4 regions of the Streptomyces sp. NPDC027189 genome follow, and region 1 is predicted to be linked to each of the others. Evidence: riboswitches for the same ligand, from Rfam matches in the RefSeq annotation. Region 1 holds a riboswitch; each other region holds the start of a gene.
What was found. A riboswitch is a leader RNA that binds a small molecule or an ion and turns the genes downstream of it on or off. The one in region 1 is predicted to bind cyclic di-AMP.
Positions count from the first base shown of each region.

Region 1 (7,532 bases):
GCCGGTCGCGCTCCGACTCCAGCTCGATGCGGTCGAACTTGGTCAGGCGGCGCAGCGGCGTGTCCAGGATGTACTGCGTCTGGATCTCGCTCAGCGAGAAGCGCTCGATCAGACGCTCCTTGGCCTGCGCCGAGTTCTCGCTGGAGCGGATGAGGCGGATGACCTCGTCGATGTCCAGGAGGGCGACGAGCAGGCCCTCGACCAGGTGCAGCCGGTCGCGCTTCTTGCCGCGGCGGAACTCGCTGCGGCGGCGCACGACGTCGAAGCGGTGGTCGAGGTAGACCTCCAGGAGCTCCTTGAGCCCCAGGGTGAGCGGCTGGCCGTCCACCAGTGCCACGTTGTTGATGCCGAAGGACTCCTCCATCGGCGTCAGCTTGTAGAGCTGCTCCAGGACCGCTTCCGGCACGAAGCCGTTCTTGATCTCGATGACCAGGCGCAGGCCGTGCGCGCGGTCCGTGAGGTCCTTCACATCGGCGATGCCCTGCAGCCTCTTGTTGCCGACCAGGTCCTTGATCTTCGCGATCACCTTTTCCGGGCCGACGGTGAAGGGCAGTTCGGTGACGACGAGGCCCTTGCGGCGCGCGGTCACGTTCTCCACCGACACCGTGGCGCGGATCTTGAAGGTGCCGCGGCCCGACTCGTACGCGTCCCTGATCCCGGAGAGGCCGACGATCCGGCCGCCGGTGGGCAGGTCGGGGCCCGGGATGTACTTCATCAGCGTCTCGAGGTCGGCGCCCGGGTACCGGATGAGGTGGCGGGCGGCGGCGATGACCTCGCCGAGGTTGTGCGGCGGCATGTTGGTGGCCATGCCGACCGCGATGCCGGACGAGCCGTTGACCAGCAGGTTCGGGTACGCCGCCGGAAGGACGTCCGGCTCCTGCTCCTGGCCGTCGTAGTTCGGGGCGAAGTCGACCGTGTTCTCGTCGATCGACTCGGTCATCAGTGACGTCGCGTCGGCCATCCGGCACTCGGTGTAACGCATGGCGGCCGGCGGGTCGTCGTTGCCGAGCGAACCGAAGTTCCCGTGCCCGTCGACCAGCGGCAGGCGCATCGAGAAGGGCTGGGCCAGGCGCACCAGCGCGTCGTAGATCGACGCGTCTCCGTGCGGGTGGAGCTTACCCATGACCTCGCCGACGACGCGGGCGCACTTCACATAGCCGCGGTCGGGGCGCAGGCCCATCTCGTTCATCTGGTACACGATGCGGCGGTGCACGGGCTTGAGGCCGTCACGTGCGTCCGGCAGGGCTCGCGAGTAGATGACCGAGTACGCGTACTCGAGGAAGGAGCCCTGCATTTCGTCCACGACGTCGATGTCGAGGATCTTCTCCTCGTACGAGTCGTCGGGCGGCGGGGTCTTCGTGCTGCGGCGGGCCATCGCTGCTGCGGCTCCTTCACAGTCTCTGCCGGGGCATGAACGGGATCTGACGCGGACCATTGTGGACCGCCCCACTGACAACGCGGACCGCGACCCGTCCGTAGCGGGCCTCGGAGGGCCTCCTGGGACACGGCTGTGACGTACGCGAGTCTCGCTCTCGGCGTACGAGGTGCGGGAACTTCGCCAGCCGTCGGCGCGCTTGCATACAGTGGCAGGACCGACAGGAAATACGCAGTTTCCGCGATCGAAGGGACGTACATGCCCATGGGTCACACGGCCACAGCTGAGGCAGGCTCCGGCGGCCTGACAGCGACCGAGCACCGCCTGGCCAACGGCTTGCGCGTGGTGCTCTCCGAGGATCATCTGACCCCGGTCGCGGCGGTGTGCCTCTGGTACGACGTCGGCTCACGCCACGAGGTCAAGGGCCGTACCGGCCTTGCTCACCTCTTCGAGCACTTGATGTTCCAGGGCTCCAAGCAGGTCCACGGCAACGGGCACTTCGAGCTCGTCCAGGGCGCGGGCGGCTCGCTCAACGGCACCACGAGCTTCGAGCGCACCAACTACTTCGAGACCATGCCCGCCCACCAGCTGGAGCTCGCGCTCTGGCTGGAGGCCGACCGCATGGGCTCGCTGCTCGCGGCACTCGACGACGAGTCCATGGAGAACCAGCGGGACGTCGTCAAGAACGAGCGCCGGCAGCGGTACGACAACGTGCCCTACGGCACCGCGTTCGAGAAGCTGACCGCGCTGGCGTACCCCGAGGGCCACCCGTACCACCACACCCCGATCGGGTCGATGGCGGACCTGGACGCGGCCACCCTGGAGGACGCCCGCGCGTTCTTCCGCACCTACTACGCGCCCAACAACGCGGTGCTGTCGGTCGTCGGCGACATCGACCCGGGGCAGACGCTCGCCTGGATCGAGAAGTACTTCGGCTCCATCCCGGGGCACGACGGCAAGCCCGCCCCGCGTGACGGCTCGCTGCCCGAGACCATCGGCGAGCAGCTGCGCGAGGTCGTCGAGGAGGAGGTCCCCGCGCGCGCCCTGATGGCCGCCTACCGGCTCCCGGAGGACGGCACGCGCGCGTCCGACGCGGCCGACGTGGCGCTCACCGTCCTCGGCGGCGGCGAGTCCTCGCGGCTCTACAACCGGCTCGTACGCCGCGACCGCACCGCCGTCGCGGCCGGGTTCGGTCTGCTGCGGCTCTCCGGAGCGCCCTCCCTGGGTTGGCTGGACGTGAAGACGTCCGGCGACGTCGAGGTCCCGGTCATCGAGGCCGCCGTGGACGAGGAGCTCGCCCGGTTCGCCGAGGAGGGCCCCACGGCCGAGGAAATGGAGCGCGCCCAGGCCCAGTTGGAGCGCGAGTGGCTGGACCGGCTCGGCACCGTCGCGGGCCGTGCCGACGAACTGTGCCGGTACGCCGTCCTGTTCGGCGACCCGCAGCTCGCCCTGACCGCCGTGCAGCGCGTCCTGGAGGTCACTGCCGAGGAGGTCCAGGAGGTCGCCAAGGCCCGCCTGCGCCCCGACAACCGAGCGGTGCTCGTCTACGAGCCGATCGCCCCCGAAGACACCGACGCCGCTGACGACACCGACGAGGAGACGGCGAAGTGACCGAGCTCGCCACCATGGACTTCCACCCGCAGCCCCAGGCCGGCGAGGCCAAGCCGTGGGCCTTCCCGTCGCCCGAGCGCGGCACGCTCGACAACGGCTTGACGCTCCTGCGCTGCCACCGCCCCGGCCAGCAGGTCGTCGCAGTCGAGGTGATCCTCGCCGCGCCGCTGGAGGCCGAACCGGCGGGCCTCGACGGCATCGCCACGATCATGGCGCGAGCCTTCTCCGAGGGCACCGACAAGCACTCCGCCGAGGAGTTCGCCGCCGAGCTGGAGCGCTGCGGCGCCACCCTCGACTCGCACGCCGACCACCCCGGCGTACGCCTGTCGCTCGAAGTGCCCGCCTCGCGCCTGCCCAAGGCACTCGGTCTGCTCGCCGACGCCCTGAGGGCGCCGGCATTCGCGGACAGCGAGGTCGAGCGACTGGTCCGCAACCGCCTGGACGAGATCCCGCACGAGACGGCCAACCCGGCCCGCCGCGCGGCCAAGGAGCTCTCCAAGGAGTTGTTCCCGGCGGCCTCGCGCATGTCGCGCCCGCGACAGGGCACCGAGGAGACCGTCCAGAAGATCGACTCGGCGGCCGTACGCGCCTTCTACGAGAAGCACGTACGCCCCGCGACGGCCACCGCCGTCATCGTCGGTGACCTGACCGATGTCGACCTCGACGCGCTGCTCGCCGACACGCTCGGCTCCTGGACCGCCTCGTCCGCCGAGCCGCGCCCCGTGCCGCCGGTGAGCGCCGACGACACCGGCCGTGTGATCATCGTGGACCGCCCCGGAGCCGTCCAGACGCAGCTGCTCATCGGCCGCGTCGGCGCCGACCGGCACGACCGCGTCTGGCCCGCCCAGGTGCTCGGCACGTACTGCCTCGGCGGCACCCTCACCTCACGCCTGGACCGCGTCCTGCGCGAGGAAAAGGGCTACACCTACGGTGTGCGGGCGTTCGGCCAGGTGCTGCGCTCCGCTCCGGACGGCACGGGCGTCGCGATGCTCGCCATCAGCGGCTCGGTGGACACGCCGAACACCGGTCCGGCGCTCGACGACCTGTGGAAGGTGCTGCGTACCCTCGCCGCCGAGGGCCTGACGGACGCCGAGCGCGACATCGCCGTACAGAACCTGGTGGGTGTGGCGCCCCTCAAGTTCGAGACCGCGGCGGCCGTCGCGAGCACGCTCGCCGACCAGGTCGAGCAGTACCTGCCGGACGACTACCAGGCGACGCTCTATCAGCAGCTCGCCGCGACAGGCACCGTGGAGGCCACCGCGGCCGCCGTGAACGCCTTCCCGGTGGACCGTCTGGTGACCGTCCTGGTGGGTGACGCCGCGCAGATCGAGGAGCCCGTCAAGGCGCTCGGAATCGGTGAAGTCACCGTCGTCCGGGCCGAGTAGAGCAGCGCGACTCCCTGAGGACCCAGGTGACTGAAGAGTCACCTGGGTCTCCTTTTGCCCGGACTTCGTGTCTCTTTCCGGACTTCGTCCCCAAGATGTCCGTATTGATACGGAGGTTGCCCGTCTGCCCTGTGGCATGCGCTACAAAAGCCGTGATCCGTTTGTTGATTGAAAGATGCCCCGTTTAGCGTCGATCCGGCTGTTCGTCAGGCAGTGCGCCGCGCCCGCGGCACCGGACAGTCATCGCCGAGTCCCCGTACGGCGCGAGCCAGGGGAGCCGGGGACCCATACGCAGTCCCTGGGGTGAATCGGACGCCCTCCCCGGAGGGAGTCCGTAGGAGACCTTCCTGCTCCGAACCCGTCAGCTAACCCGGTAGGCGAGAAGGAAGGAAAGGATCAGCCCCTATATGGCGTTCACCTGTGGCACAGGGAAGCACCGTCGCCCGAGCCGCGTGAAGCGCACGACCACGAACGCCGTCGGCGTCGCGGCGCTCACCACCACCGGCGTCATCGGAACCCTGGCCGCCCCGGCACTGGCCGCGGACACCTCCGCCGAGCAGACCGGGCTGACTCCGATCATCACCATCGGCGACACTCTCGCCGAGAAGATCGACGCGCAGGCCGTCGCGCAGCAGCGCGCCGCCGACGAGGCCGCCGCGCGGAAGAAGGCCGAGGAGGCCGCCCGCAAGCAGGCCGCGGAGAGGGCCAAGGAGGCGCGCGAGGCCAAGGAGCGTGCCGCCCGTGCAGCCGAGCGCAAGCGCCTCAACACCTTCGTCCTGCCCATCACCGGCTCGTACATCTCCACCGGCTACAAGGCCGGCGGCAGCCTCTGGTCCTCCGGCAGCCACACCGGCGTCGACTTCCACGCCGCGTCCGGCACCTCGGTGCACGCCGTCGGCTCCGGCACGGTCGTCACGGCCGGCTGGGGCGGCGCGTACGGCAACCAGGTCGTCATCAAGATGCACGACGGCACGTACACGATGTACGGGCACCTGTCGTCCATCGGCGTCTCCGTGGGCCAGACGGTCACCCCGGGCCAGCAGGTGGGCCTCTCCGGGTCCACCGGCAACACGACCGGGCCGCACCTCCACTTCGAGGCCCGCACGACCGCGGAGTACGGCTCGGACATCGATCCGGTCGCGTACCTTCGCTCGCACGGTGTGAACGTCTGACGAGCGCTTCATCAGTTCCGTTGCCCCGGCTCGCCGAGCCGGGGCATCGTCGTTTCACGCGGCCGTGTGTCCAAAAAATATCCATGGATTCCGGCCTGCCATCGGAAATTCCGGCTCCCTGCAATAGAGTCACTGAACAAGCGTCAATCGATGGCGTTTCGCGGGGATTAAAGCGGAGGTCCGGTCATGCGTATTCCGGCGCACTCGGTATGCACGGCGATCCGTGACGACATTGTCGCGGGTGTCTACGAGCGAGGCGGCCGGCTCACCGAGGAACTGCTCGCGCGTCGCTACGGCGTCTCGCGCGTCCCCGTGCGCGAGGCCCTGCGGACGCTGGAGGCCGAGGGCTTCGTCGTCACCCGCCGGCACGCGGGCGCGTGCGTCGCGGAGCCCACCGAGCAGGAGGCCTCCGACCTGCTGGAGATGCGCATGCTCCTTGAGCCGCTGGGCGCCGCGCGGGCCGCGCAGCGCCGTACCGAGGCCCACCTCAAGGTGCTCCGAGGCCTGGTCAGGCTGGGGCAGGAGCGGTCCAGGAGGGGCCACAGCGAGGATCTGCGCTCGCTGGGCGGCTGGTTCCACGAGACCCTCGCGCAGGCCTCCGGAAGCCCCGCGCTCACCTCCACGCTCGCCCAGCTGCGGCACAAGATCGCGTGGATGTACGCGGTGGAGGCGTCGGCCAACCCCGCGGAGTCCTGGGCGGAACACGGCGGCATCGTGGACGCCGTGGCGCGCGGCGACAGCGAGCGGGCCCGGGCGATCACGGCCCTGCACACCGAGCGTGCCGCGGCCGCGCACCGGCTCCGTTTTCCCGGCGGCGGAGATCGTCCGGACCGTGTGAGGACTTCGCAACCTCCCGTAAACATGACGGGCCCGCGGCATTAACACGGGCGCCGTATACAAAGAGGGGTAATTCTCGGGGGACTATTTCTGCTGCCCGCAATAGGGAAAAGCGAAGGGCTCGCCCGATGTTTTCAGGCGAGCCCTTCTATATGCGTGCGGGGCGGCGGCTTTTGGACGAAAACCACCGCCACCATCAATTGAGCAACCCCAACGGCGCGCAACCGCCTCCGCGAGAGCGGCGCCGGTTCAGGTGCACAGGCGTGTGCTCAGACGGTCTCGGGGAGCTCCTCTAGACCCTCGGCGACCAGCTTCGCCAGACGGTCGAGGGCGGTGTCCGCACCCTCGGCGTCGGAGGCGAGGACGATCTCCTCGCCGCCCTGGGCGCCCAGGCCGAGGACGGCGAGCATGGAGGCCGCGTTGACGGGGTTGCCGTCGGCCTTGGCGATCGTCACGGGGATACCGGAGGCCGTCGCGGCCCGGACGAAGATGGAAGCGGGGCGGGCGTGAAGGCCCTCGGCCCAGCCGACGTTGACGCGGCGCTCAGCCATGTGATGCTGCCCTTCAGGTTTTCAGGGTTGTCTAGACCAGTGTCCCATATCGTGAAGCGTCTCCGGAGCGGTCCTTCGTCCCGTCCGGAGTGTGGTCGGATCGCGGCCTCGATCCGACGTCCGTTCCCCACAGACTGCCTCGCGCCGTTGTCGGATGCGAGCCGTACTCTGGGGCCCATGCAGACCTCGTCGGACCGGCACGAGTACCCCGCTCACTGGGAGGCGGACGTGGTGCTGCGTGACGGTGGTACCGCACGCATCAGGCCCATCACCATTGATGACGCCGACCGCCTGGTCAGCTTCTACGAGCAGGTCTCGGCCGAGTCGAAGTACTACCGCTTCTTCGCGCCGTACCCACGACTGTCCGCCAAGGATGTCCACCGCTTCACGCACCACGACTTTGTGGACCGGGTGGGTCTCGCGGCCACGGTGGGCGGCGAGTTCATCGCCACCGTACGCTATGACCGCATTAATGCCGACGGCCTGCCCGCCTCCGCGCCCGCCGACGAGGCCGAGGTCGCCTTCCTCGTGCAGGACGCGCACCAGGGCCGCGGTGTCGCCTCCGCCCTCCTGGAACACATCGCTGCCGTGGCCCGCGAGC
Region 1 covers NZ_JBVHRI010000031.1:7,750-15,281, reverse strand. Annotated here, with positions in the region: gene ACZ4RZ_RS42720 (DNA gyrase/topoisomerase IV subunit A) at 1-1,375, opposite strand, end outside; gene ACZ4RZ_RS42715 (M16 family metallopeptidase) at 1,640-2,986, shown strand; gene ACZ4RZ_RS42710 (M16 family metallopeptidase) at 2,983-4,371, shown strand; cyclic di-AMP (ydaO/yuaA leader) riboswitch at 4,606-4,765, shown strand; gene ACZ4RZ_RS42705 (M23 family metallopeptidase) at 4,779-5,543, shown strand; gene ACZ4RZ_RS42700 (GntR family transcriptional regulator) at 5,730-6,425, shown strand; gene ACZ4RZ_RS42695 (HPr family phosphocarrier protein) at 6,650-6,931, opposite strand; gene ACZ4RZ_RS42690 (bifunctional acetate--CoA ligase family protein/GNAT family N-acetyltransferase) at 7,109-7,532, shown strand, end outside.

Region 2 (7,532 bases), on a different contig from region 1:
GCGGCCCAGTTCTGGCACACGGGCGGCGAGAAGATCGTCTATACGACGGACAAGGGCGCCGCGCGGGCGACCGACGCCCTGCGCGGACTCGACGACGGGCTCGGCGTCGACATCGTGTCGACCGGCCCCGAACTCGACTGGCGTGTGCTCCTGGAACACCTTCATGACGTACGGGGTGTGCGGCGCCTCATGGTCGAAGGGGGCGGACGGGTGCACACCCAGCTGATGCGGGAGGAGCTCGCGGACGAGCTGCAGCTCGCCGTCGCGCCGCTCTTCGTCGGGCAGCCGGACGCGCCGCGGCTGTTCGGGCCCGGGGCCTATCCCCCCGGGCGGATGCGGCTGATGGAGACACGGGCCGTCGGGGACGTCGTCCTCATCCGGTACGTCCCCACGGCGCCCGGCGTCGGTCGGCTCGCCGCCGCCGCGGACCGGCACTGGCTGACGCTCGCCTGCGAGCTGGCCGCGTTGTGCCCGCCCTCGGAGACCGCGTTCAGTGTGGGCGCGGTGGTGGTGGCCGCCGATGGGACCGAGCTGGCGCGCGGGTACTCCCGTGAGGGCGGCGACTCCGTGGTGCACGCCGAGGAGGCGGCGCTCGCCAAGATCGACCCCGCCGATCCGCGCCTCGGCTCGGCCACGGTGTACAGCAGCCTGGAGCCCTGCGCCCGGCGGGCCTCCCGGCCGGCCCCGTGTGCCCGGCTGATTCTCGACGCGGGGGTACGGCGGGTGGTCACCGCTTGGCGGGAGCCCGACACGTTCGTCGCCGGGGCCGACGGGAACGGGCTCCTCGTGGCCGAGGGCGCCGACGTGGTCGTACTCCCGGAGTACGAGGAGCGCGCCAAGGCGCCCAACCGGCACCTTTTGTGAATCCCGCCGACACCTGCCGCTGGGGTCCGCACGGGGGCCCGTTTAAACGTGTGTGCTTCGGGTCCCGCGGATGGCGTACACTGATGTCAACGACGCGGGGTGGAGCAGCTCGGTAGCTCGCTGGGCTCATAACCCAGAGGTCGCAGGTTCAAATCCTGTCCCCGCTACTGAAGGCCAAGGGCCGGAACTCGGATTCACGAGTTCCGGCCCTTGGTGTTTGCCGGCCACCACGGCTCCGCACATCCCGACCTCTCCTCGTCCCCCGGTCGGTCCACACCGGTCGCCCCCCGCCCCCGCTCCGGGAAGCCTGGACGGGTGGGGCAGCAAACAGGCGAGCAGTGGGCCGAGGGCCCGTACGACCGGTCCGGTGGACGGCTGCCCGGCGACCCCGTGCCCGTGCCCGACCCCGGCCTCGGGGACACCCGGCCGCCCGGCGCCGCGGAACCCGGCCGGCGCAGGATCTCGACGGCGCGGGCCTTCGTCCGGGCGCTCCCCGCGCTGCTCATCGTCGCCGGGGCCTGCTACGACTACTTCACGCCGTCGGACTTCACCGCGGCCCCTCTCTTCACGGCCGCGCCGCTCGTGGCCGCACCCCTCTACTCACTGCGCGGCACGGTGCTCACCGGCCTCGCGGGCATCACCGCGGTGTTCACGATCCACATCGGGCTCGGCATCGTCCCGGACGTCGACTCGGTCACCGAAGTGGTCACGGTGGCGACGGCCGGCATCCTGGCCGTCGTCATCAACATCCTCGTCCGCCGCAGCGACGCACGGCTCGCCACGGTGCGGGAGATCGCCGAGTCCGCCCAGCGCGCCGTGCTGCCGGAACCCGACGAGCGGATCGGCGGCCTCGAGGTCGCGGCGCGCTACGAGGCCGCGCAGGCGGACGCGTTCATCGGCGGCGACCTGTACGCGGTGCAGGACTCCCCGCACGGCGTACGGCTGGTCGTGGGCGACGTACGCGGGAAGGGCATGGGCGCGGTGGCCGCCGTCGCCGTCGTCATCGGGGCGTTCCGGGAGGCGGCCGAGCAGGAGGCGACGCTGGAGGCGGTCGCGCAGCGCCTGGAGCGGGCGCTGGCGCGCGAAGGCACCCGGCGCCAAGGCCTCGACGCCTTCGAGGGGTTCACCACGGCCGTACTCGCCGAGATCCCGCACGGCGAGGACGTCGTACGGATCGTCAACCGCGGCCATCCGCCGCCGCTGCTGCTGCACGCGGACGGCACGCTCGTCACACTCGACGCCGAGGATCCCGCGCTGCCGCTCGGCATGGGCGAGTTGGGCACCTGGCCCGACCGGGCCGTGCAGGCCAAGTTCCCGCACGGCGCGACGCTGCTCCTGCACACCGACGGCCTGTCCGAAGCCCGCGACGAGCGCGGGGGCTTCTACGATCCCGCCGCGCGCCTCGCGGGACGCGTCTTCCCCGGGCCGGACGCCCTGCTGGCGGCCCTCGCCGAGGAGGTCCGCCGGCACACGGTCGACGGCACGACGGACGACATGGCGCTGCTTGCCGTGCGGCGTTCTTGAGAGTCGTCCCTATGGCTTCCCTGCGAGTCGTCCGTGCGGCGTTCTTGATCGTTGTCACGAGGGGTGATCGGACGATGCCCCTCCGCATAACAACTGACATACCGTCAGCTGACTCGAAGGTTGTGAAGCGTGGTCAACTCGCCCGATTTAGGCCGGTGGTGACCCCAAAGTCCTGGCCAAAAGCGTTAATGATCAGTCCGAACAGCTTGGAATCCGGTACCCGAGTCTATTAACGTTCGATAACGCAGCGCGGTCGTCCCAGCCGTCACAAGAGGCGGCTCCGTGCGCACGCGCCGAATCCCGCAAGGGAACCGGGGAACCACCAACTTGGGGTGAATCGAGCGTCTTTCACGGTGGAGAAACCGTGGTGGACGCGCGTAGGAGACCTTCCTGCTCCGAACCCGTCAGCTAACCCGGTAGGCGAGAAGGAAGGAAAGGAGCACGCCCACGTGGCGTCCAACCGGCCTGCCCAGCAAACCTCGTTCGCGCCCAGCGACACACAGCCCTTCGGCTACGCGTACGGCAATGACGAGGGTCCTTGGGAGGAGTGGAACCCCACTGAGGATTCCGTCCGTCCCGTCCGCGGCCGGCACCGCGTCAGCAAGCAGCGCGGCGGAGGACTCGCCCGCAGCTCCACGGTTCTCGGCGTAGGCGTCATCGCCGCCGTCGGCGCGGGTGGCATGGCCACCGCGGCGCCCGGCAAGCCGCCGGTGTCGATCTCGCTGCCCGACCTGTCGTCGGTCACCGAATCCGCCAAGGCCCTGATATCCGACGGTGGCTCCAGCACGCCGAAGGGTTCCGCCACCCCGCTCACCAGCGCCGGTCTGACCAGCGCCGACGCCGCGGAGGGCGCCACCGACGCGGGCGAGGCACTGCGCGCCCGCATCATGCAGCAGGCCGAGTCGCAGCAGGACCAGGTCGACAGCGCGGCCCAGGACGCCGCCGAGGCCGCCGCCGCGAAGCAGGCCGTCGCGCTCGCCGCCAAGCAGCAGGACGACGCCGAGGCCAAGGCCGCCGCCGCGAAGAAGAAGGCGGACGAGGCTGCCAGGCAGGCCGCCGAGGCCAAGCGCCTCGCCGAGCTCGCCAAGAGTTACTCGCTGCCCACCTCCTCGTACACGCTGACTTCCCGGTTCGGCGAGGCCGGCTCCATGTGGTCCTCCGGCTACCACACGGGTCTCGACTTCGCCGCGCCCACCGGCACGCTGATCAAGGCGATCCACAGCGGCACCGTCACGGAGGCGGGCTGGGCCGGCGCGTACGGCTACCGCACGATTCTCACCCTCGACGACGGTACGGAGCTGTGGTTCTGCCACCAGTCGTCGATCAGCGTCAGCGCGGGCCAGAAGGTCGCCACGGGTGACGTGATCGGGCGCGTGGGCGCGACGGGCAACGTCACCGGGCCGCACCTGCACCTGGAGGTCCACCCCGGCGGCGGCGACGCGATCGACCCGATGGCGTGGCTGCGCAGCAAGGGCATCAACCCCTGACACCTACGTTCCCCTGATCCCCGGTGGTCCTGACGGCACCCCCCCGACGTCAGGGCTGCCGGTCAGGCGTGTGCGGAGTCGCGCGGCGTCTCGGCGTGTGATCGTGCGGGTAATCGTGTGTGGAATACATCCATCCGGCACGGGTGTTGAAGTTGAGCATGACTTCTCTGCGCAAGCTTGGTTCCTCCGACCTCGAGGTCTTCCCGCTCTCCCTCGGCGGCAACGTTTTCGGCTGGACCGCCGACGAGTCCCAGTCCTTCGCCGTCCTCGACGCGTACGCGGCCGCCGGCGGCAACTTCCTCGACACGGCCGACTCGTACTCGGCGTGGATCGAGGGCAACAAGGGCGGCGAGTCCGAGACCATCATCGGCAAGTGGCTCAAGGCGCGCGGCAACCGCTCGGATGTCGTGGTCGCCACCAAGGTCAGCCAGCACCCCGAGTATCCGGGGCTGTCCGCCGCCAACATCAAGGCCGCGGCCGACGCATCCCTGCGCCGCCTGGGCACCGACTACATCGACCTCTACTACACCCATTTCGACAAGCCCGAGGTGCCGGTCGAGGAGATCATCGGTGCGCTCGACGAGCTGGTGAAGGCGGGCAAGGTGCGCCACATCGCCGCGTCCAACATCTCGCCCGAGCGGCTCCAGGAGTCCCTGGAGTTCTCCGACCGCGAGGGGCTCGCGCGGTACGTCGCCCTCCAGCCGCACTACAACCTCGTCTCGCGCGACACGTACGAGGGCGCGCTGCGGGACATCGCGTCGCGCTCCGGTCTGGCGGCCGTCCCGTACTTCGCCCTCGCCTCCGGTTTCCTTACCGGTAAGTACCGGCCGGGGGCGACGGTGGACTCGGCGCGGGCCCAGGGTGCGGCCAAGCACCTTGAGACGGAGCGGGGGGTTCGTGTGCTCGCCGCCCTCGACGAGGTCGCCCAGGCCCATGACGCCGAGATCGCCACGGTCGCCCTCGCCTGGCTCGCCGCCCAGCCGACGGTCGCGGCGCCCATCTCCTCGGCGCGGACGCCTGAGCAGTTGCCGGCGCTGCTGGGGGTGGCGGACCTGGTCCTGACGGACGGGGAGCTGGTCAAGTTGACGGAGGCGTCGGCGTAACGGCTGTTGTTTTTTCGCGCCCTCCGCCCCCACTCGTCCCGTACCAGCCTTTCGGCTGCGGGTGCGCGGGGGCTTGTCGCGCAGTTCCCCGCGCCCGTAGAGGGGCGCGGGGAACTGCGCGATCTTTTAGGGGGGCCTGGGGGCGCAGCCCCCCGGGACGATGGGGGTCCCCCCGCTCGAGCGAAGCCGAGAGTGGGGGAGGGTAGGGGCGGCGGGGGCGAAAAACTACGAGCGGTACGGGTTGTACGCGGGATATGGGGTGGCCGCGGGCCCGTAGGGGTGGCTGTACGTGTACGCGTAGCCGGGTGCGGGCCACGGTGGAGGTACCGGGACCACCGGGACCACCGGGGCTGTGGCCCGGGCCGCGTAGGACAGGGCAGGGCGGGCGACATCCCGGCGCCGCCACAGCTCGTCGAGCAACTCCCGCTCCCGTACGACGAAGTCGGCACCGGCGCGCCCACGGCGCCCCCGATGCCGTAGAAACGCCAGCGAGGTCGCGTACGCCTCGTACTCCGCGACCGAGCGAGCCGCGGGCTTCCCGAAGTGGTGCCCGGCCCACTCGCGGGCGAGCCGCCGCGCCCGCATCGAGCCGAGCACATACGGCTCGGGCGCGGTCAGCCAGCCGGCGACGGCGTAGGCGGGCAGTTCCGCGCGCACGGTGCGCAGCTCACGCTGCCGCGTCCAGATGGCCAGCCAGGTCAGCAGCCCGAACGCGGGCACCATGAACGCGGCGTACACCGCGAAGAACCCGTACTCCCCGAAGCTCGACGAACTGTTCCAGGCGGAGTGCATGCCCATGGCGAGCAGCAGTCCGGTGAGGGGGAGCAGGACGCGGCGCAGATGCCGGCGTTCGGCGGACAGGGCCGCGATGCCGAAGCCGATGCCGGTCAGCACGGTGAAGAGCGGGTGCGCGAAGGGCGACATCACCACGCGGACGAAGAAGGTCGCGGCGGTGACGGACGCGAGCCCGCGCTCGCCGCTGAGCTGGTCGGTGCCGAAGGCGGTGCCGAGGTAGAGGATGTTCTCGGTGAACGCGAAGCCGGTGGCGGTGACCCCGGCTATCACCACCCCGTCGACGATCCCGGTGAAGTCCCGTCTGCGGAAGAGGAAGACCAGCAGCACGGCCGCGGCCTTCGCGGACTCCTCGACGATGGGCGCGATGACAGTCGCGCCAAGCGTGTCGGCGCTGGAGGGATCCGCGGTCGCGGTCGCTATCCATCTGGTCGCGAAGCTGTTGGCGACGATCGCTATGAGCGCGGCCGCGCAGGCGCCCCAGGCGAAGGAGAAGAGCAGGTTCCGCCAGGGCCCGGGCTCGACCCGGTCCAGCCAGCGGAAGGCGGCTATGAGGAGCGGCACCGGGAACACGGCGAGGCCGAGGCCGACCAGAAAGCCCTCGGTGCCGGTCTGTTCGCGGACGAGGGCCAGGATCACGAGTCCGGAGATCGCGAGCAACGCGATCAGCGCGCCGTACCGCACCCACTTCCGCTGCCACCAGTGTGCGTGCCGCAGCGCACCGCCGGCGGAACCGCTGGGGTGCGTCGGGTACGGGGGACAGGTGGCCACGGCATCGACCCTAACGAGGGAGGGGCGCAGCCCGCGACGGTGCCTGGTGCCGCTTCGAGGGTTCCCGAGAGACGTCCGTGAACCCCCCGCGGAGCTTCAGCGGGCTTCAGCCGTCGACGGATTGCGGGTCAGATTAATGGTCCGGTTGCTGGTCCGGGTGGTCTACGAGGTGCTGTACGCGCCGGAACAGGAGGTCGTTCACCACATGACCCTTGTCCAGTCCCTGGCCCTCGAAACGGGTCAGCGGCCGGAAGTCCGGACGTGGCGCGTAACCGCCGTCGGGCTGGGTGTTCTCGAAGTCCGGGTGCGCGCTCAACACTTCGAGCATCTGTTCGGCGTACGGCTCCCAGTCGGTCGCGCAGTGCACCAGGGCGCCCGGCTTGAGGCGGGTCGCGACGAGGCTGAGGAACTCCGGCTGGATCAGCCGCCGCTTGTGGTGGCGCTTCTTCGGCCAGGGGTCCGGGAAGTACACGCGCAGGCCGCTCAGGGACTCCGGCTGGAGCATCTCCCTGAGCAGGATGATCGCGTCGCCGTTGCCGACCCGGACGTTGGACAGACCGCTCCGGTCCGCGAGATTGAGCAGGTTGCCCTGTCCCGGGGTGTGCACATCCACGGCGAGGATTCCGGTCTCCGGGTCCTCGGCCGCCATCTGCGCGGTGGCCTCGCCCATCCCGAACCCGATCTCGAGCACCACGGGCAGGTCGCCCCCGAACAGCTCCGCCAGGTCGATCGTCCGCTGCCCGTCGATGTCCAGCCCCCACTTGGGCCACAGCCGCTGCAGCGCGTCCGCCTGTCCGGCGGTCACGCGACTCCGCCGCGGCTGAAAACTCCGGATCCGACGCTCGAAGTGCGACCCGGCGGGGTCGGCCTTCGGTCCGTCGGGGAACCGGGGCTCTCCCTTGGCACGGGTGTGACGCAGCGAGCCGCCGGCGGGTGAGACGGGCCGCGGCTCTTCGGGGGAGGTGAAGGAGGACTCAGACACAGTGGGGTC
Region 2 covers NZ_JBVHRI010000009.1:20,455-27,986, reverse strand. Annotated here, with positions in the region: gene ACZ4RZ_RS22610 (dihydrofolate reductase family protein) at 1-864, shown strand, start outside; tRNA gene ACZ4RZ_RS22605 (tRNA-Met) at 958-1,031, shown strand; gene ACZ4RZ_RS22600 (PP2C family protein-serine/threonine phosphatase) at 1,180-2,388, shown strand; cyclic di-AMP (ydaO/yuaA leader) riboswitch at 2,670-2,826, shown strand; gene ACZ4RZ_RS22595 (M23 family metallopeptidase) at 2,838-3,875, shown strand; gene ACZ4RZ_RS22590 (aldo/keto reductase) at 4,034-4,978, shown strand; gene ACZ4RZ_RS22585 (PrsW family intramembrane metalloprotease) at 5,204-6,541, opposite strand; gene trmB (tRNA (guanosine(46)-N7)-methyltransferase TrmB) at 6,675-7,460, opposite strand.
Region 2: it holds a riboswitch for cyclic di-AMP, as region 1 does, so the genes downstream of both, ACZ4RZ_RS22595 (M23 family metallopeptidase) here and ACZ4RZ_RS42705 (M23 family metallopeptidase) in region 1, are expected to answer to the same signal.

Region 3 (7,532 bases), on a different contig from region 1:
ACGGGGCCGGCATCCGCTCGAAGAGGTCGATCGACACGCCCGGCTCAGCAGCCGTCGCGGATTTCAGCAACGCGTCGGCGGCGTAGATCCCGGCGGGGCCGGCTCCGACAATGGCTACCCGCAGGGGGCGAGGCATGATCAGGTTCCCTTCGAGCGGTAACAGACGTACTCGCCGGGAAGCCTAAACTAAGGCAAACCTAAGTCAGTAGCCGGGCTGGATCTATGACCTCATAAAGTCAGCTTATGAGGTCGGCTTCGAAGGAGGCCGACGCCTGGTGGCGCCGGGCGGCCACCTCGTCCGGGGAAGCCTTCGGGTCGCAGGCGCCGGTGAGTGCGGTCATCGGGCAGCCGCGCGGCGGGCCGGGGTCGCAGCGGTGGTTCATCCGCTCGGTGACGCGGATCGTCACCTCCATTCGCCCCCCGTCCTCGCAGGTCGGCAGGTCCTGCGGGGCAGAGCGGCTGCCAGGCGATCGACCGCCTTCTGTGATGACCTGGAAGTGTGTTCCGTAACTGGGCATCCCTCTCCGCACCCATGCGGCCGGGCAACCTCCTCCCGGCCCGGACGATGACCGCCGCCTGGTCCGTCATGCTGCTGCCCGCCCTCCTCGCGTGGCTCCTCGTGGTGGAGCAGGCCGACGGTATGGAGATGGAGCCGGGAACGATGGGCCTCGACCTGCCCCCGTTCCTCCTCCTCTGGGTGATCATGATGATCGCCATGATGTTCCCGTCCGTGGCGCCGGTGGCCGTCACCTGGGCCCTGGACATCGGCCGTCAGTCCTCCGGTACGGCCCGCGCGGCCCGGATCACCCGGTTCGCGGGCGGATACCTGATCGCTTGGGCGGCATTCGGCCTGGTCGTGTACGGGATCCTCACCGTGACCGGCAACCTTGTCGACAGCCACCCCGAAGCCGGGCGCTGGATCGGCGCCGGAGCCTTCCTGCTCGCCGGACTCCACCAGTTCAGTCCGCTGAAGAACATCTGCCTGCGCCACTGCCGAAGCCCCGCGGGTCGGTTCGTGCGCCATGGCGGCTACCGGTCGGGCACCCGCGACCTGCGCGTCGGGGCCCACCATGGGCTCTACTGCGTGGGCTGCTGCTGGGGGCTCATGATCGTCCTCGTTCCGCTGGGCACCATGAACATCGCGGCGATGGCCGCACTCGCGGTCGTCATCTTCATCGAGAAGCTGTGGCGGCTCGGACCGGTATTCAGCGCCGCGGTCGGCGTTGCGTTCCTGGTTCTGGCCGCACTGGCTCCGTTCCAGAGCTGGCTGCTGCCAGGACTGCAACACTCCGGGCTGTCGATGCAGCCGATGACGTGACCGCTCACCTCATGCGGTGTACCGGCGGTCGCGGCCGAGATGAACTGTCATGCGGCGTTGGCGTCCTGGGCCAGGCGACGGGCTCGGAGCACACGGACCATCGTATAGACGCGCAGGGCGGTGAAAGCGAGGACGGCGATGCCGAGCGCGGCCATGATCGGTTCCCCGTCCCTGGCGGCCGCATAGAAGAGGAAGCCGCTGAAGGGGATGCCGAGAGCGACGAACAGGGGCTCGCGGATCCAGAACGGGAGGAGGTTGATGAGCAGCCCGAGCATTCGGGCCACTTCATCAGGCCCATGCCAGCGTGCGCCGTGGTGGAGCCCACAGTTCCGGCAGCGAGATCAACTACGAGGCCCGCGGGCGGTGGACCAGGTCGGCGTGTACGCCCGGGGTCGAGGCCGAGCTGCTCGTCGCCGGTCCACACCGACCGCGCAAGCCGGGGCACCCAGTACGACGAAGGTCACAAATACATATCGGACACTTCGCACTTCAACCTTCACGCGAGGCACACAAGTTGGCTAGGTTGACGGGCGGACCGCACGACTCCCTCCGGCGAACCTCGCCGGGTCGCGCGGCCTCCGCCGAGTCCGGTGCGCCCCCGTGGCGGCCGGAGCCGGGGACCCGACCGACTTTGGGGTGAATCGGCCCAACCGCCCAGCAGGGCAAGGGCCGTAGGGCATACCTTCCGGAACCGTCCGCCCGAACCCGACAGCTGACTCGGTAGGCGGAACACGGAAGGAGTGCGTCCCCCATGGCTCCCGACGCCAAGCCGCCCGCAGCGGACGGGCCGAGCCGCGAAGAGGTCCGGCAGCGGATCAGCAGCCTCTACGACCAGGCCGAGACCGCCACCGGGAACTACAACGCGACCCGCGCGATGTCCACGGGGACGCGTGGGCGCGTCAACCCGGCGGTCGACAGCGGGCGCAGGCCCAACGATCCCGCCCTCGACGACGTCACCAGGCAATGGTTCGACGTGGGGCGCGCGCAGTTGGGGCCGACCGTCCCGGCGAGGCTGCCGGCCGACAGAATGCCGAACCGCGCGGCCGAGGCGCGGCCTGCACGTCCGGCGGTACGTCCGGCGGATGGACTCGCCCAGCGTGGGCGGGAGTCGACCGCCCGACCCGTCCCGGAGTTGACCGCCGGTCCTGTCGCCGGGGTGGCTGCCGGCCCGGTGGCGGAGTTGACCTCGGGGGCCGTCGCCGCGCTGCCGGCCGCGCCGCGGACACGGCAGGAAGTCGCCAAGGCCCTGCCGGCACCGGCCGCGGAACCGCGACAGGCCTCGGCCTCGTTGAAGACCTCCAAGGGGCAGATCCAGCAGAAGCTCGCGGTGGCCCGCGAGTTGCTCTCCCGCCACACCCCTCAGCTGATCGCGCCCTTCCCGGCGATCGAATCCCGGCCGGCGGAAGACGCCTGGCGTGCCTACGAGGAACTGACTCCTCGCCCGGCCGAAGAGGAGTGGCAGCCACAGCAATCGGCCACTCTCAGCACCACCACGCCCATCGCCGCTGTCGTGCCCATCGGCGCGGACAGCACCTCGGACTCCGGAGACGGCAGCAAAGCCGCGAAGGTACTCGCCTTTGCCCGTGGACAGATCGGCAGGCCATGCGTCTGGGGCGCGTCCGGACCGGGCTCGTACGACTGCTCGGGCCTCACCCAGGCCGCCTGGAGAACCGCCGGGGTCGCACTCCCGCGCACCGCGCGCGAGCAGGCGACCGTCGGTACGGCGATCCCCCTCGCCGACATCCGGCCCGGCGACCTGATCTTCTTCTACGGCGATGTCAGCCACGTCGGCCTCTACATCGGCGACGGCTTGATGATCCACGCGCCGAGCCCGGGAGCATACGTGCGCGAGGAGTCGATCTTCTTCGCCGAAGCGTCGGCGATCCACAGCGCGGCACGGCCCGCATGAGCCCTACGGCCCGGTGCACGGGGCCGCTCCGGGATCATGAGGGGCGCAGAACGGCCAATTGACCAAGCAGAGGGTGAAGGGGGGTAGTTGGCAGGGTGAATAGTGCGCGACCATGGTGCGCATGACCGTGGCCGATCGCGCCATGACCCAACTGGAGTCATGGCCGAACCTGATAAGTGGCTCGCCCCGATGCGCCGCTGGACGCGCCTTCGGGACGACGGGGCACGACATCGTCCACTTCCACTCCGACGACGCAGCGGATCTGCATCTCACGCATGCGGCCGTCCATCGGCTGCTCCCACACCTGCAGCACAGCACCGCTGTGCGGGTGCACCCCGGATCCTCGTGGATCACCGTGCTGCTGGACTGCGACGCCGATGTGGCGCTCCTGCTCACACTCATCAGCGTCGCTCTCAAGGAGCACGACGGGGCCGGAGGCGCCGCACCTCCCGAGGACCCCTCGACGCTCTGCGACTGGCAACCTCAGGCGATTCCCCCGTCGCGCGCGGGAGCCTCCGCGGCCGTGCGCCACCGGCGGGTTCCGGCCGCGTGGAAAGCAGTCGGCCGGTTCATCCCACACGGGCGCTGACGCGACTACGGTCCTACGGGCACGGCGACAACATGCCAGTGCCGGCCCTCCAGGCCGACGTACAGTCCGGCGTCGACCAGCTCGTCGCCGTCCCGCTCGTAGGTCTGCTCGGTGAGCAGCTCCGCGAGGCGGCACGGGCGGCCGCGGAGGTCGGTCCACGGCAGGCGGACCCGGCCCTGGGCGGGCTGGTCGGAGAGGTTGACGACCACGAGGTGGCGGGCTGATCCGGTGGCCCAGCACCAGGCGACCAGGTTGCCGTGGGACGGATTGTCCGGCCAGCCCGTGCAGTCGAGCAGCCGCCAGTCCCCTCCCGTGCGCATTCCGGACGAGGCGACCGAGGCCAGCAGCCGGTGGTGGAAGGCGAGCAGTTCCTTGTCGACGGGCTCCTCCGGGCGGCGGGAGAGAAAGACCGGCGGCCGCACCCGGCGCCCCTCGAACTGGCCCTCGTGCCACAGCGTCGCGCCGGGCAGCGTCGCGATGGTGACGGCCGCCGCCCGCTCCCGCTCGGGCGACATGGTGGCGGCGGCCCGGGGTTCGTCGTGGTTCTCCAGGAAGCGGACGAGGCCGCGCTGGTGGCCGAGGCCGGCCAGCAGATGCGGACGCACCGAGTCGGCGCCCTCGTGCAGCAGCCGGTCGTAGAGCCGCTTGTCGTAGCAGTGGTCGAACCCCTGCTGCTGGAGCGCCCATTCGAGGTCCCAGTAGGCCTCGGCGACGAAGAGGAGGTCCGGGTGGCGCTCGCGCACCTCGGGGATGACGTACGGCCAGAAGTCCTCGGCCGGTGCGGCGCCCGCCCGGTCGCCCCAGGTCTTCGCGAACACGTCGCGCATGAGCAGCATGGCCATGTCGCAGCGCACGCCGTCGGCCTGGTCGCCGATCGCGGCGAGGGTGTCGACGGCCGCCGTGCGGAGCTCGTCGCTGAAGGCGTTCAGCTGGACGACGTCCGGCCAGGGCGGGAAGTAGGGGTCGCGGCCTCGGGCGAAGATCTGGCCGCCGGCTTCGAGGAAGGCGTCGGGGTCCCGGGCCAGATCGTCCGGGGTGCCTTGGAGGAGACAGCCCGGCCGTTCGGTGAGCCACGGATGGTCGGGGGCCACGTGGTTGGGGACGTAGTCGAGGATCAACCGTACGCCGCGGGCGGCCAGTTCGGCGCGGGCGGCGGCCAGTCCCTCGGGGCCGCCGAGCGTCTGGTCGACGGCGTAGTTCCGGACGCAGTACGGCGATCCGACCACGTCCTCCGGGCGGAGGTCGGGCAGCGCCGCGCGGAACGAGGCCTGCAGCGACTCGTCGCGCAGCGCGATCTCCAGCCCGGCCGGGCTGCGCTCCCAGACGCCCATCAGCCAGACGGCGTCGACGCCACGCGGGACGACCTCGTCCCAGGCCGCCACGGGCACCTCGCCGAGGGTGACCGGGCGGCAGTACCGGCTGCTCAACTCCCCCAGCCAGACCAGGGTGTTGACCTCGTAGATCACCGGCTGTTCGGGCCACGCGGTCATGACAGCGGCTCCTCTCGATCCCCGGTCGGGCGCAGGCTCTCCCGGCCACGGGCGGACCAGTCCTCCACGCCGAGCGTGTGGAACAGCGTCGCGGTCACCGCGGCCAGGCCGGTCCAGCCCGTCTGGTGGGAGGCGCCGAGGCCGGCGCCGTTGTCGCCGTGGAAGTACTCGTAGAAGAGGATCAGGTCCTTCCAGTGCGGGTCCTTGGCGAATTTGGCCTGTGCACCGTGCACCGGCCGGTGGCCGTCGCCGTCGCGCAGGAAGGTGGCGGTGAGCCGGTCGGAGATCTCGCGGGCGACCTCGTACAGAGTGAGCTGTCGACCCGATCCTGTCGGGCACTCGACGGTGAAGTCGGTGCCGTGGAAGGCGTGCAGGTTGAGCAGGGCGCGGATGAGCAGCAGGTTGACCGGGAACCAGACCGGCCCGCGCCAGTTGGAGTTGCCGCCGAACATCCCGGAGTCGGACTCGGCGGGCAGATATCCGACACCGTACGTCTCGCCGCGCACCTGAAAGGTGTACGGGTGCTCGGCGTGGTGGCGGGAGAGCGAGCGGATGCCGTGCGGGCCGAGGAACTCGGACTCGTCCAGCATCCGGGACAGGATCCTGCGGAGCCGGTCCTCGCCGAACAGGGCGAACAGATACCGGCCCTCGGCGTTCGGTCCCAGCGCCTCGTGGGAGGAGACGGTGGCCTCCACGGCCGGATGGCGCTCGACGAACTCCCGTGCTCCCGCCACCAGTTCGGGGAAGCGGTGGTCCGCCCAGCCACCGACCACGCTGCTGGCGGCGAGCGGGATCAGCCCGACCAGCGAGCGCACCTTGAGCCGGGTCGCCGTTCCGTCGGGCAGTCGCAGCACGTCGTAGAAGAAGCCGTCCTGCTCGTCCCACAGGCTGGCGTTCTCCGCGCCGATGCGGTTCATGGCCACGGCGATCCACGCGAAGTGCTCGAACAGGGACTGCGCCTGCTCGATGTAGACCGGGTTGTCCACGGCCAGCTCTATGGCGATTTCCAGCAGATTCTGGCAGTACAGGGCCATCCACGCGGTGCCGTCCGCCTGGTCGAGATGGCCGCCGGTGGGCAGTGGGGCGCTGCGGTCGAAGACACCGATGTTGTCGAGGCCGAGGAAACCGCCCTGGAAGACATTGTTGCCGTCGGGGTCCTTGCGGTTGAGCCACCAGCTGAAGTTCTTCATCAGCTGGTGGAAGGCGTTCTCCAGGAAGACGCGGTCACCCTGGCCGGTGCGGTGCTTCTCCAGCTCGTAGAGGAAGAGGGTGGCCCAGGCGTGCACCGGCGGATTGACGTCGCCGAAGTTCCACTCGTACGCCGGGATCTGTCCGTTGGGATGCAGGTACAGGCGGCGCAGCAGCAGGTCCAACTGCCCCTTGGCGAAGGTGAGATCGACCATCGAGAGCGCGACGGTGTGGAAGGCGAGGTCCCAGGCGGCGAACCACGGGTACTCCCAGGTGTCCGGCATCGACATGATCTCGTCGTTGACCATGTGGTACCAGTTGCTGTTGCGCACCCGGGGGTCGGAGCCGAGCGGGTCGACGCCGTGCTCCGACAGCCAGCGCTCGACGTCGAGGTAGTAGTACTGCTTGCTCCACAGCATCCCGGCCAACGCCTGTCGGACCAGCCGTCGTTCGTCCTCGTCCATGCCGGACGGAGTGATCCCGTCGTAGAACTCGTCGGCTTCGGAACGGCGTTGGACCATGATCGCGTCGAAGTCCGCACGCCAGTCGGTCAGTTCGCAGTCGCTGAGACGCAGGCACACGGTGGCGCTCTGCCCGCCGGGGACGGCCAGCACATGGTGGACGGCCGCCTTGGTCCCGGCCCGTCCGGGGTTCACGGCTCCGGTCTCCCCGCGGACGACGTACCGGTGGATGCCGTCCTTGACGTACGGGGAGGCGTTCGGGCTGTTGAAGATCCGCTCGTTGTTCGTGTCGTTCTCGGTGAACAGGGTCTGCGCGTCCGGGTCGCAGTACAGCCACCGCGGGCCCAGCTCCTCGTGGTCGGCGCGGAGCGGGCCGCCGGGCTCCTGCCGGATGCTCGGTACTGCGGTGCCGCCGGCCCAGGACCAGGTGTGCCGGAACCACAGGGTGGGCAGCAGGTGCAGGGTCGCCTCGTCGGGACCGCGGTTGTACGCGGTGATCTCGATGAGCAGGTCCTCGGGACCCGCCTTGGCGTACTCGACGAACACGTCGAAGTAGCGGTCCTCGTCGAAGACGCCG
Region 3 covers NZ_JBVHRI010000002.1:593,951-601,482, forward strand. Annotated here, with positions in the region: gene ACZ4RZ_RS07170 (FAD-dependent oxidoreductase) at 1-136, opposite strand, end outside; gene ACZ4RZ_RS07175 (hypothetical protein) at 237-413, opposite strand; gene ACZ4RZ_RS07180 (DUF2182 domain-containing protein) at 533-1,318, shown strand; gene ACZ4RZ_RS07185 (hypothetical protein) at 1,366-1,593, opposite strand; cyclic di-AMP (ydaO/yuaA leader) riboswitch at 1,888-2,060, shown strand; gene ACZ4RZ_RS07190 (NlpC/P60 family protein) at 2,070-3,227, shown strand; gene ACZ4RZ_RS07195 (luciferase domain-containing protein) at 3,349-3,816, shown strand; gene ACZ4RZ_RS07200 (alpha-amylase) at 3,822-5,306, opposite strand; gene ACZ4RZ_RS07205 (MGH1-like glycoside hydrolase domain-containing protein) at 5,303-7,532, opposite strand, start outside.
Region 3: it holds a riboswitch for cyclic di-AMP, as region 1 does, so the genes downstream of both, ACZ4RZ_RS07190 (NlpC/P60 family protein) here and ACZ4RZ_RS42705 (M23 family metallopeptidase) in region 1, are expected to answer to the same signal.

Region 4 (7,532 bases), on a different contig from region 1:
GTCCACGGGGACCACGCACGCCCCCTTGCGCCACCACTCCGGCAGCATCGCGATGGCCTCGTCCCCGAGGGGGTTCACTCCGGGCCCCGCGGCCAGGGAGTGGGCCACCAGGACATGGAGGCACTTCACCCGGTCCGGCATGCCGCCCGCGCTCGGGAAGCCCTCCAGGACCTCGATGGTGTCGCGGCGCGCGATGTAGTCCTCGTGGGCGGCGCGGTACGCGGCGGCCAGCTCGGGATCGGTCGCCAGCCGGTCCGTCATCTCCTTCATGACACCGTTGGCCTCGAGCGTGCCGATCGCGGACGCGGCCCGCGGACACGTCAGGTAGTACGTCGTCGGGAACGGCGTCCCGTCGGGAAGACGCGGCGCCGTCTCGACGACGTCCGGCTGCCCGCAAGGGCACCGGTGCGCGATCGCGCGCAATCCGCGGGGCGGCCGGCCCAGCTGCTGCTTGAAGGCCTCGACGTCCGCGTCGGTCGGCTCGGTGCGCGGGGTGGGCGGCGGTGGCGTTTCCATGCCGTGAGTCACTTGTCTTTCTGGTCAGTTCACTGGTCGGCGGCGTCGGACTTGTCCACGCCGTCCCAGACATTGGCGTACCAGGGACGGGCGGCCGACCCCTTGTCGGCGCGGGCCTGCTTCGACGCGTCCGGGTCGATCACGACGTAGCCGGTCTCGCCCGGCATCACATAGTGCAGCCGCTGCCGGATCTGCTGCTCGGCGTACGCGTCGTCCTGCCAGCGCGCCTTGAGATCGCGCAGCTGCTCGACCCGCTCGCGGGCCTGCTCCCGCTGGCGCTCCACATCGGCGATCTCGGCCCGCTGGGACACGTACTGCCTTATCGGATACGCGAGGGCCACGATCAGGGAGCACAGGACGAGAGCCAGGAGCGCGGCCCGGCCCGTCAGCCGCGAGCGGCGGGCCTGCCGCTTGGTCTGGGAACGGTAGACACGGGCCGCCGTCTGCTCGCCGAGCAGCCGCAGCCTGGTCGCGGTGGAGAACCGGTCCCGGTCCTTCACGGCCATGAGTCCCGCCTCCCCAGTGCAAGCCCGTCACGTGCGTACGTCCCCGCACACGGTACGGGACCGAATACGGGGACGTACGTACGACTGGCTAAGGCTTGGCCCTGTGCGGGTCAGCCCTTGCCGCTCCGACGGTGCGCGGAGCGGACGTGCGGGAACACTCAGCCCTTGAAGCGCGGGAAGGCCGAGCGGCCGGCGTACACCGCGGCGTCGTCGAGGATCTCCTCGATGCGCAGCAGCTGGTTGTACTTGGCGACGCGGTCCGAGCGGGCCGGGGCGCCGGTCTTGATCTGGCCGCAGTTCACCGCGACGGCGAGGTCGGCGATGGTGACGTCCTCGGTCTCGCCGGAGCGGTGCGACATCATGCACTTGAAGCCGTTGCGCTGGGCCAGCTCGACGGCGTCCAGGGTCTCGGTCAGCGAGCCGATCTGGTTGACCTTGACGAGCAGGGCGTTGGCGGAGCCCTCCTCGATGCCGCGGGCCAGGCGCTCCGGGTTGGTGACGAAGAGGTCGTCGCCGACGATCTGGACCTTGTCGCCCAGCTTGTCGGTGATGACCTTCCAGCCGGCCCAGTCGTCCTCGTACAGCGGGTCCTCGATGGAGACCAGCGGGTACGCGGAGACGAGCTCCTCGTAGTACTCGGTCATCTCGGCGGCCGAGCGGGACTTGCCCTCGAACTCGTACTTGCCGTCCTTGTAGAACTCGGACGCGGCGACGTCGAGGGCGAGCGCGATCTGCTCGCCGGGGATGTAACCGGCCTGCTTGATGGCCTCGACGATGAGGTCGAGCGCGGCGCGGTTGGACTCCAGGTTCGGGGCGAAGCCGCCCTCGTCGCCGAGGCCGGTGGACAGGCCCTTGGTCTTCAGCACCTTCTTGAGGGTGTGGTAGACCTCGGCGCCCCAGCGCAGGGCCTCGGAGAAGGACTCCGCGCCGATCGGGGCGATCATGAACTCCTGGATGTCCACGTTCGAGTCGGCGTGCGAGCCGCCGTTCAGGATGTTCATCATCGGAACGGGCAGCAGGTGCGCGTTCGGACCGCCGAGGTAGCGGAAGAGGGGGAGGTCGCTGGCCTCGGAGGCGGCGTGCGCGACGGCGAGCGAGACGCCGAGGATGGCGTTGGCGCCGAGCGAGCCCTTGTTGTCGGTGGCGTCCAGGTCGAACATCGCCTGGTCGATCAGGCGCTGCTCGGTGGCGTCGTAACCGACGAGCTCCGGGCCGATCTGCTCGATGACGGCGAGGACGGCCTTCTCGACACCCTTGCCCTGGTAGCGGTTGGGGTCACCGTCGCGGAGCTCGATGGCCTCGAAGGCGCCGGTGGAGGCGCCGGACGGGACGGCGGCACGACCCGTGCTGCCGTCGTCGAGGCCGACCTCGACCTCGACCGTGGGGTTGCCTCGGGAGTCCAGGATTTCCCGGGCTACGACGACGTCGATGGACGGCACGAGCATCTCCTTCTGGGATGTGACGCGGGTACGCGGGGCCGCGGGGCCCGTAGTGCACGGAGCCGCGGTCGGCTCCGCGAGATGAGCCTAACCGCCTCGGAGGGATCGGCCAGCCGGTCGACCACCCCTTGGGCAGAACCGAGAGTAAATTGTTTCCGAACGGAACAAAAACCTGCCCCGTACACGAAACCCCCGCGCGCGAGAGCCGCATATGAAAGCGCACGAGAGCCACGCACAAAAAGCCCCGCTCCGGCGCGTGCGGGGGAACACGCACCGGAGCGGGGAGCCCGTGGGGACGGGGGACCCTCACGAGGTCTCCAGTATGGAGGCCTCCTCGATGAGGGAGCTCTTACTCCGCCGGGCAATCCGCCGAATGCCCGGCTGAGCTGTCAGCCGCGCACTCAGCCGAGGTGAAGCTGCTGACCCGGGTAGATGAAGTCGGCGTCGTCGATGATGTCCTTGTTCAGCTTGAACAGCTGCTGCCAGCCACCCTTGACGTGCTTCTTCTCGGCGATCGAGCTGAGGGTGTCACCCTTGACGACCTTGTACTCGCCGTCACCCTTCTTGACCTTCTTGCCGGTCGGGGTGGTGACGGTCTTGGCGGCCGGGCGCTCGGCCGAACGCGAGGCGGGCTGCTCCGTCGTCCGGGTGGTGGTGCTCGGGGTCGTGCTCTGCGAGCTGCTGGAGGTCCCACCGGTGTACGCGGCGCCCGACAGGCCCGTGCCGCAGGTCGGCCAGGCACCCTTGCCCTGCGCGGCGAGGACCTTCTCGCCGATGGCGATCTGCTCGGACTTGGACGCCTGGTCGGCGGTGGCGGCGTAGGCGGTACCGCCGTACGCGGCCCAGGTGGAGGGCGAGAACTGCAGGCCGCCGTAGTAGCCGTTGCCGGTGTTGATGGACCAGTTGCCGCCGGACTCGCACTGGGCGACGACGTCCCACTCGGAGGCGGTGGCGGCGGAGGCGTTGCCGGCCGCCATCAGCGGGGCGGCGATGGCGACACCGGTGACGCCGGCGAGCGTTGCGAGACGGGTAGTCCGATTGAGGACGGCCGGGCGGCGGTGCTTGCCCTTGCTGGAAAACAGCATGGAGAGATCCCCTCACCGACGCCTGCGAGGTGAGCTGTCGGGTTCGGGCGGGTGAGTGCCCGGTCGTACGCCACTGGCGCACGGCTTCACCCCAAGCCACTCCCGGTCAACTACCGGGCGCGGCGCTTACCTTGGGTCCCCCGCTCCTGCCTACGGCGCTGACGCGTCGACTGTTCCCGTACGGCCGTTGGCAGGATTCGGCGTTGCGACCGTCGGGGCCCGCTGTGGCGAGCGGTCATGACCGTAGACATGCAATCGGCGGAATTTCAAAGACGATCAGGGCTTCTGAGACTCATATCTCACTCGCGCCAAACCGGACATTCCACGGCGAACCGGGACGCGAACTCCCGCTACTTTTCGCCCGATTCAGCACCAACTGCAAGCGTCTGACCGGGAAGGATGAGGTCGGGATCGGTGCCGACCGCTTCCTTGTTCTCTGCGTACAGCTCGGCCCATCCACCCTTGAGGTCAAGGGAGTCGGCGATGGCCCAGAGACTGTCCCCGGCGCGCACGACATAGGAGCCGTCGGCGGCGTCACGGGAGGCGCCGGAGCCGCGCGAGGCGTGCCGCCCGGAAGCGCCGTCCGTACGACCGTCGGTCGCGCCCTCCGTCCCGTCCTCGTCGGCGCTGTCGCCACGGTGGCGCCCGGCGCCGGACGACGCACTGTCGGACGCGGCCGAAGAGTCGTCGTTCTGGCCGGACTTGTCCGACTCGTCACTCTTGGGCTTTTCTGTATCCGAGCTGTCGGAATCCTGTGAGGTGTCGGACTTCGTCGAGTTCTCGGTCGCATCCGAGGAGGCGTCGGACGAGGAGTCGGAGCCGGACGAGTCGGATGAACCAGACTCAGCAGACGAACCGGACGAGTCAGATGAATCGGAAGAACTCGATGAGTCGCCCGCCACACCCGTGTCGACCTCGACCGAGCCCGAGCTCTTGCTGAGCCCGGAGAGCGGTCCGCAGGTGGGCCAGGCGGCGAGGCCCTGGCCGTCGAGGACCTTCTCGGCAATGGCTATCTGCTGCGAGCGGCTGGCCTGGTCGGCGCTCGGGGCGTACTCGAGGCCGCCGTACGACTCCCAGTTCTCCTGGGTCAACTGCAGCCCGCCGTAGTACCCGTTGCCGTCGTTCGCGCTCCAGGCGCCGCCGCTCTCGCACTCCGCGACCCGGTCCCAGGTGGTGCCGTCGGCCGCGCTCGCGCTGGTGGCGCCGAGCAACGGGATCGCGATGGCCGATCCGGTCACTCCTGCGGCGACGATGAGGGCCGGGGCCTGACGGGGGCGACGATGACGGCCGTTCCCGGAGAGCATGCGGAAGCCTTTCGCGTGACAGCAGGTGACGACAGCCGCTACCGCGACTGCAGCGACGGATGGGCCGCGTTGATGGGTGAACGTATCCGCACTCGAACGCTTGTCACAAGTCGATACAGCGTAGATCACGTGAAGATCACAGAGTTGATGAAGTGTCACTTTTTCGCTGCTGAGAGGCTGTCCCCTGCGTGTCCGCTCATTACGGACGGGACAAGTCAAGCGGAGGCGTGAACTCCACGGGAAGTGTGCGCAATCCACGCATAATGAGCCCGCCGCGCCAGCGCAAATCAGCCGAATCTCCCGCGAGTTGGAGATCGGGAAGACGGGTGAGCAGGGTGGCCAGCGCGGTCTGGCCCTCCAGTCGGGCGAGCGGCGCGCCGAGACAGTAGTGGATGCCGTGGCCGTACCCGAGGTGTTGGTTGTCACGCCGCGAGAGGTCGAGCGTGTCCGGATGCTGGAACCGCTCGGGGTCACGGTCCGCTGCCGCCAGTACGACGAGGACGGGGTCGCCGGGCGCGATGTCCTGCCCGCCGATCCGGACCGCCTCGGTCGCGAACCGCCACGTGGCCAGTTCGACGGGGCCGTCGTAGCGCAGGAGCTCCTCGACGCCGGTTTCGAGGAGTCCGGTCTCCTTGGCGGCAAGGGAGGCCTGCAGTCGCCGGCGCTGCTCGGGGTGGGTGAGGAGGGCGTAGGTGCCGTTCCCGATGAGATTGACGGTCGTCTCGAAGCCGGCGAACAGCAGGATGAAGGCCATGGCGGCGGCCTCGTTCTCGGTGAGGTGCTCGCCGTGGTCGGAGGCGCGGATGAGCCCGGAGATGAGGTCCTCACCGGGGGCGGGCCGGTCGGGCAGGAGCCGGCGCTTGCGGTGGATCAGCTCGGCGAGATACCCCCGCATCTTCTTGACGGACCGCGCCACACCGCCCCTCGGCCCTCCCCCGTGCCGGATCATCATCCCGGCCCAGTCCCGGAAGTCGTCCTGGTCCTCACGGGGGACGCCGAGCAGGTCGCAGATGGCGTAGATGGGGAGCGGGAAGGCGAACTCGTGGATGAGATCGGCGGAGCCCTTGTCGGCGAACTGGTCGATCAGGTGGTCCGTGAGCTCCTGCACTCGCGGCGCGAACTCGGCTACGCGCCGGGGCGTGAACGCCTTGCTGACCAGCCGCCGCAGCCGGGTGTGGTCCGGCGGGTCGATGTTCAGCAGATGCGTCATCAACTCGGCCTTGCGCTCACCGGGGATACCGGTCTTCCCCTTCGCATGCGCGGGCTCGTCGTGATGGGCGGGGTTCTTGGACAGCCGCGCGTCCGCGAGCGCCTGCTTGGCATCCACGTACCGGGTGACCAGCCAGGCCTCCACCCCACTGGGCAACCGGGTCCTGTGCACAGGGGCGTGCTCCCTGAGCCAGGCGTACGCCGGGTAGGGGTTGGTGGCGAACTCCCAGGTGAAGAGTTCGGGGGCGGTGCTGGGGGGCTGGGGCTGGTCGGTCACTCCCTGACGGTATCGGCACGGGCTCGGCGGCAGCCCGACCGTCGCACCTGGGCCGGCGAGGCCGGAGCCTGCCGGCGGCCCGGGCCGGCAGCCCTGCGGTGCCCGGACCAGAGCCGCCAACTCCCCGTCCATCCAAACGCGTTGATCCCCGACGGGCTGGACCAACGGTACTCATCCCCGCCCTCCACGAAACCCCACCCACTTTGAGTCCGGCTGTCCGCAAATCACCTGCTGTTTGACTACGCGGCTCGACAACTCCCTACATTCGCGCCGTGGACCCCGAAATACTCAGATCCAGCTTCGCGATCGTCGAGAGACGGGCCGAGTTCGCGGTCAAGTACTTCTACTCGCACCTGTTTCGACACCACCCGGAGATCCGCGAGCTGTTTCCACTGGGCTTCCCGGAGGACATGGAGCGGCAGCGGGACAGACTGTTCGCGGCGCTCACGTATGTCATCGAACGGCTGGAGGATCCGGGGCTGCCGAGGTACTTACGGGAGCTCGGGAGGGACCACCGGAAATATCTGGCGGAGCCGGAGCACTACGCCGCCGTGGGGGCGAGTCTGATCGCCGCGTTCGCCGTCGTCGCGGGGTCGGCGTGGAACGCGGAGGTCGAGAAGGCCTGGGGCGAGGCGTACGGGGTGATCACGAATGTGATGCTGCAGGGCGCGTGGGAGGCACAGCAGCGCGGCGAACCGCCTTGGTGGGACGCCGAGGTGACCGCACGGACGCGGCACGGAGACGACCTCGTCGTCCTGACCCTGCGACCGCACCGCCGGCTGCGCTACTCCCCCGGCCAGTACGTCAGCGTCAACGTCCCCCATCTGCCCGGCATTTGGCGGCCGTATTCGCTGGCCAACGCACCCCGCGCCGACCACACCGTCGACCTGCACATCAGCCGGGTCGAGGACGGCCTCCTCTCCACCGCGCTCGTCCGGCAGACCCGGAAGGGCGACGTCCTGCGGCTGGGCGCGCCCGGCGGCAGGCTGACCCTGCGCACGCCCGTCGAACGCCCCCTCACCCTCATCGCGGCCGGCACGGGATGGGCGCCCGTGAAGGCGCTGCTGGAACAGCTCGACGACACACACGAGGCCCGGCTGTTCCTCGTCGCCCGCGACACCTCGTACCTGTACGACCGGGGCGCCGTCGAGCGCCTGCGGGCCCGGCTTCCCCGGCTCGCCGTCACCTTCATCACC
Region 4 covers NZ_JBVHRI010000011.1:169,724-177,255, reverse strand. Annotated here, with positions in the region: gene ACZ4RZ_RS26200 (DUF501 domain-containing protein) at 1-516, opposite strand, end outside; gene ACZ4RZ_RS26195 (FtsB family cell division protein) at 546-1,022, opposite strand; gene eno (phosphopyruvate hydratase) at 1,181-2,467, opposite strand; gene ACZ4RZ_RS26185 (transglycosylase family protein) at 2,863-3,546, opposite strand; cyclic di-AMP (ydaO/yuaA leader) riboswitch at 3,551-3,714, opposite strand; gene ACZ4RZ_RS26180 (LysM peptidoglycan-binding domain-containing protein) at 3,897-4,850, opposite strand; gene ACZ4RZ_RS26175 (cytochrome P450 family protein) at 5,050-6,336, opposite strand; gene ACZ4RZ_RS26170 (globin domain-containing protein) at 6,609-7,532, shown strand, end outside.
Region 4: it holds a riboswitch for cyclic di-AMP, as region 1 does, so the genes downstream of both, ACZ4RZ_RS26185 (transglycosylase family protein) here and ACZ4RZ_RS42705 (M23 family metallopeptidase) in region 1, are expected to answer to the same signal.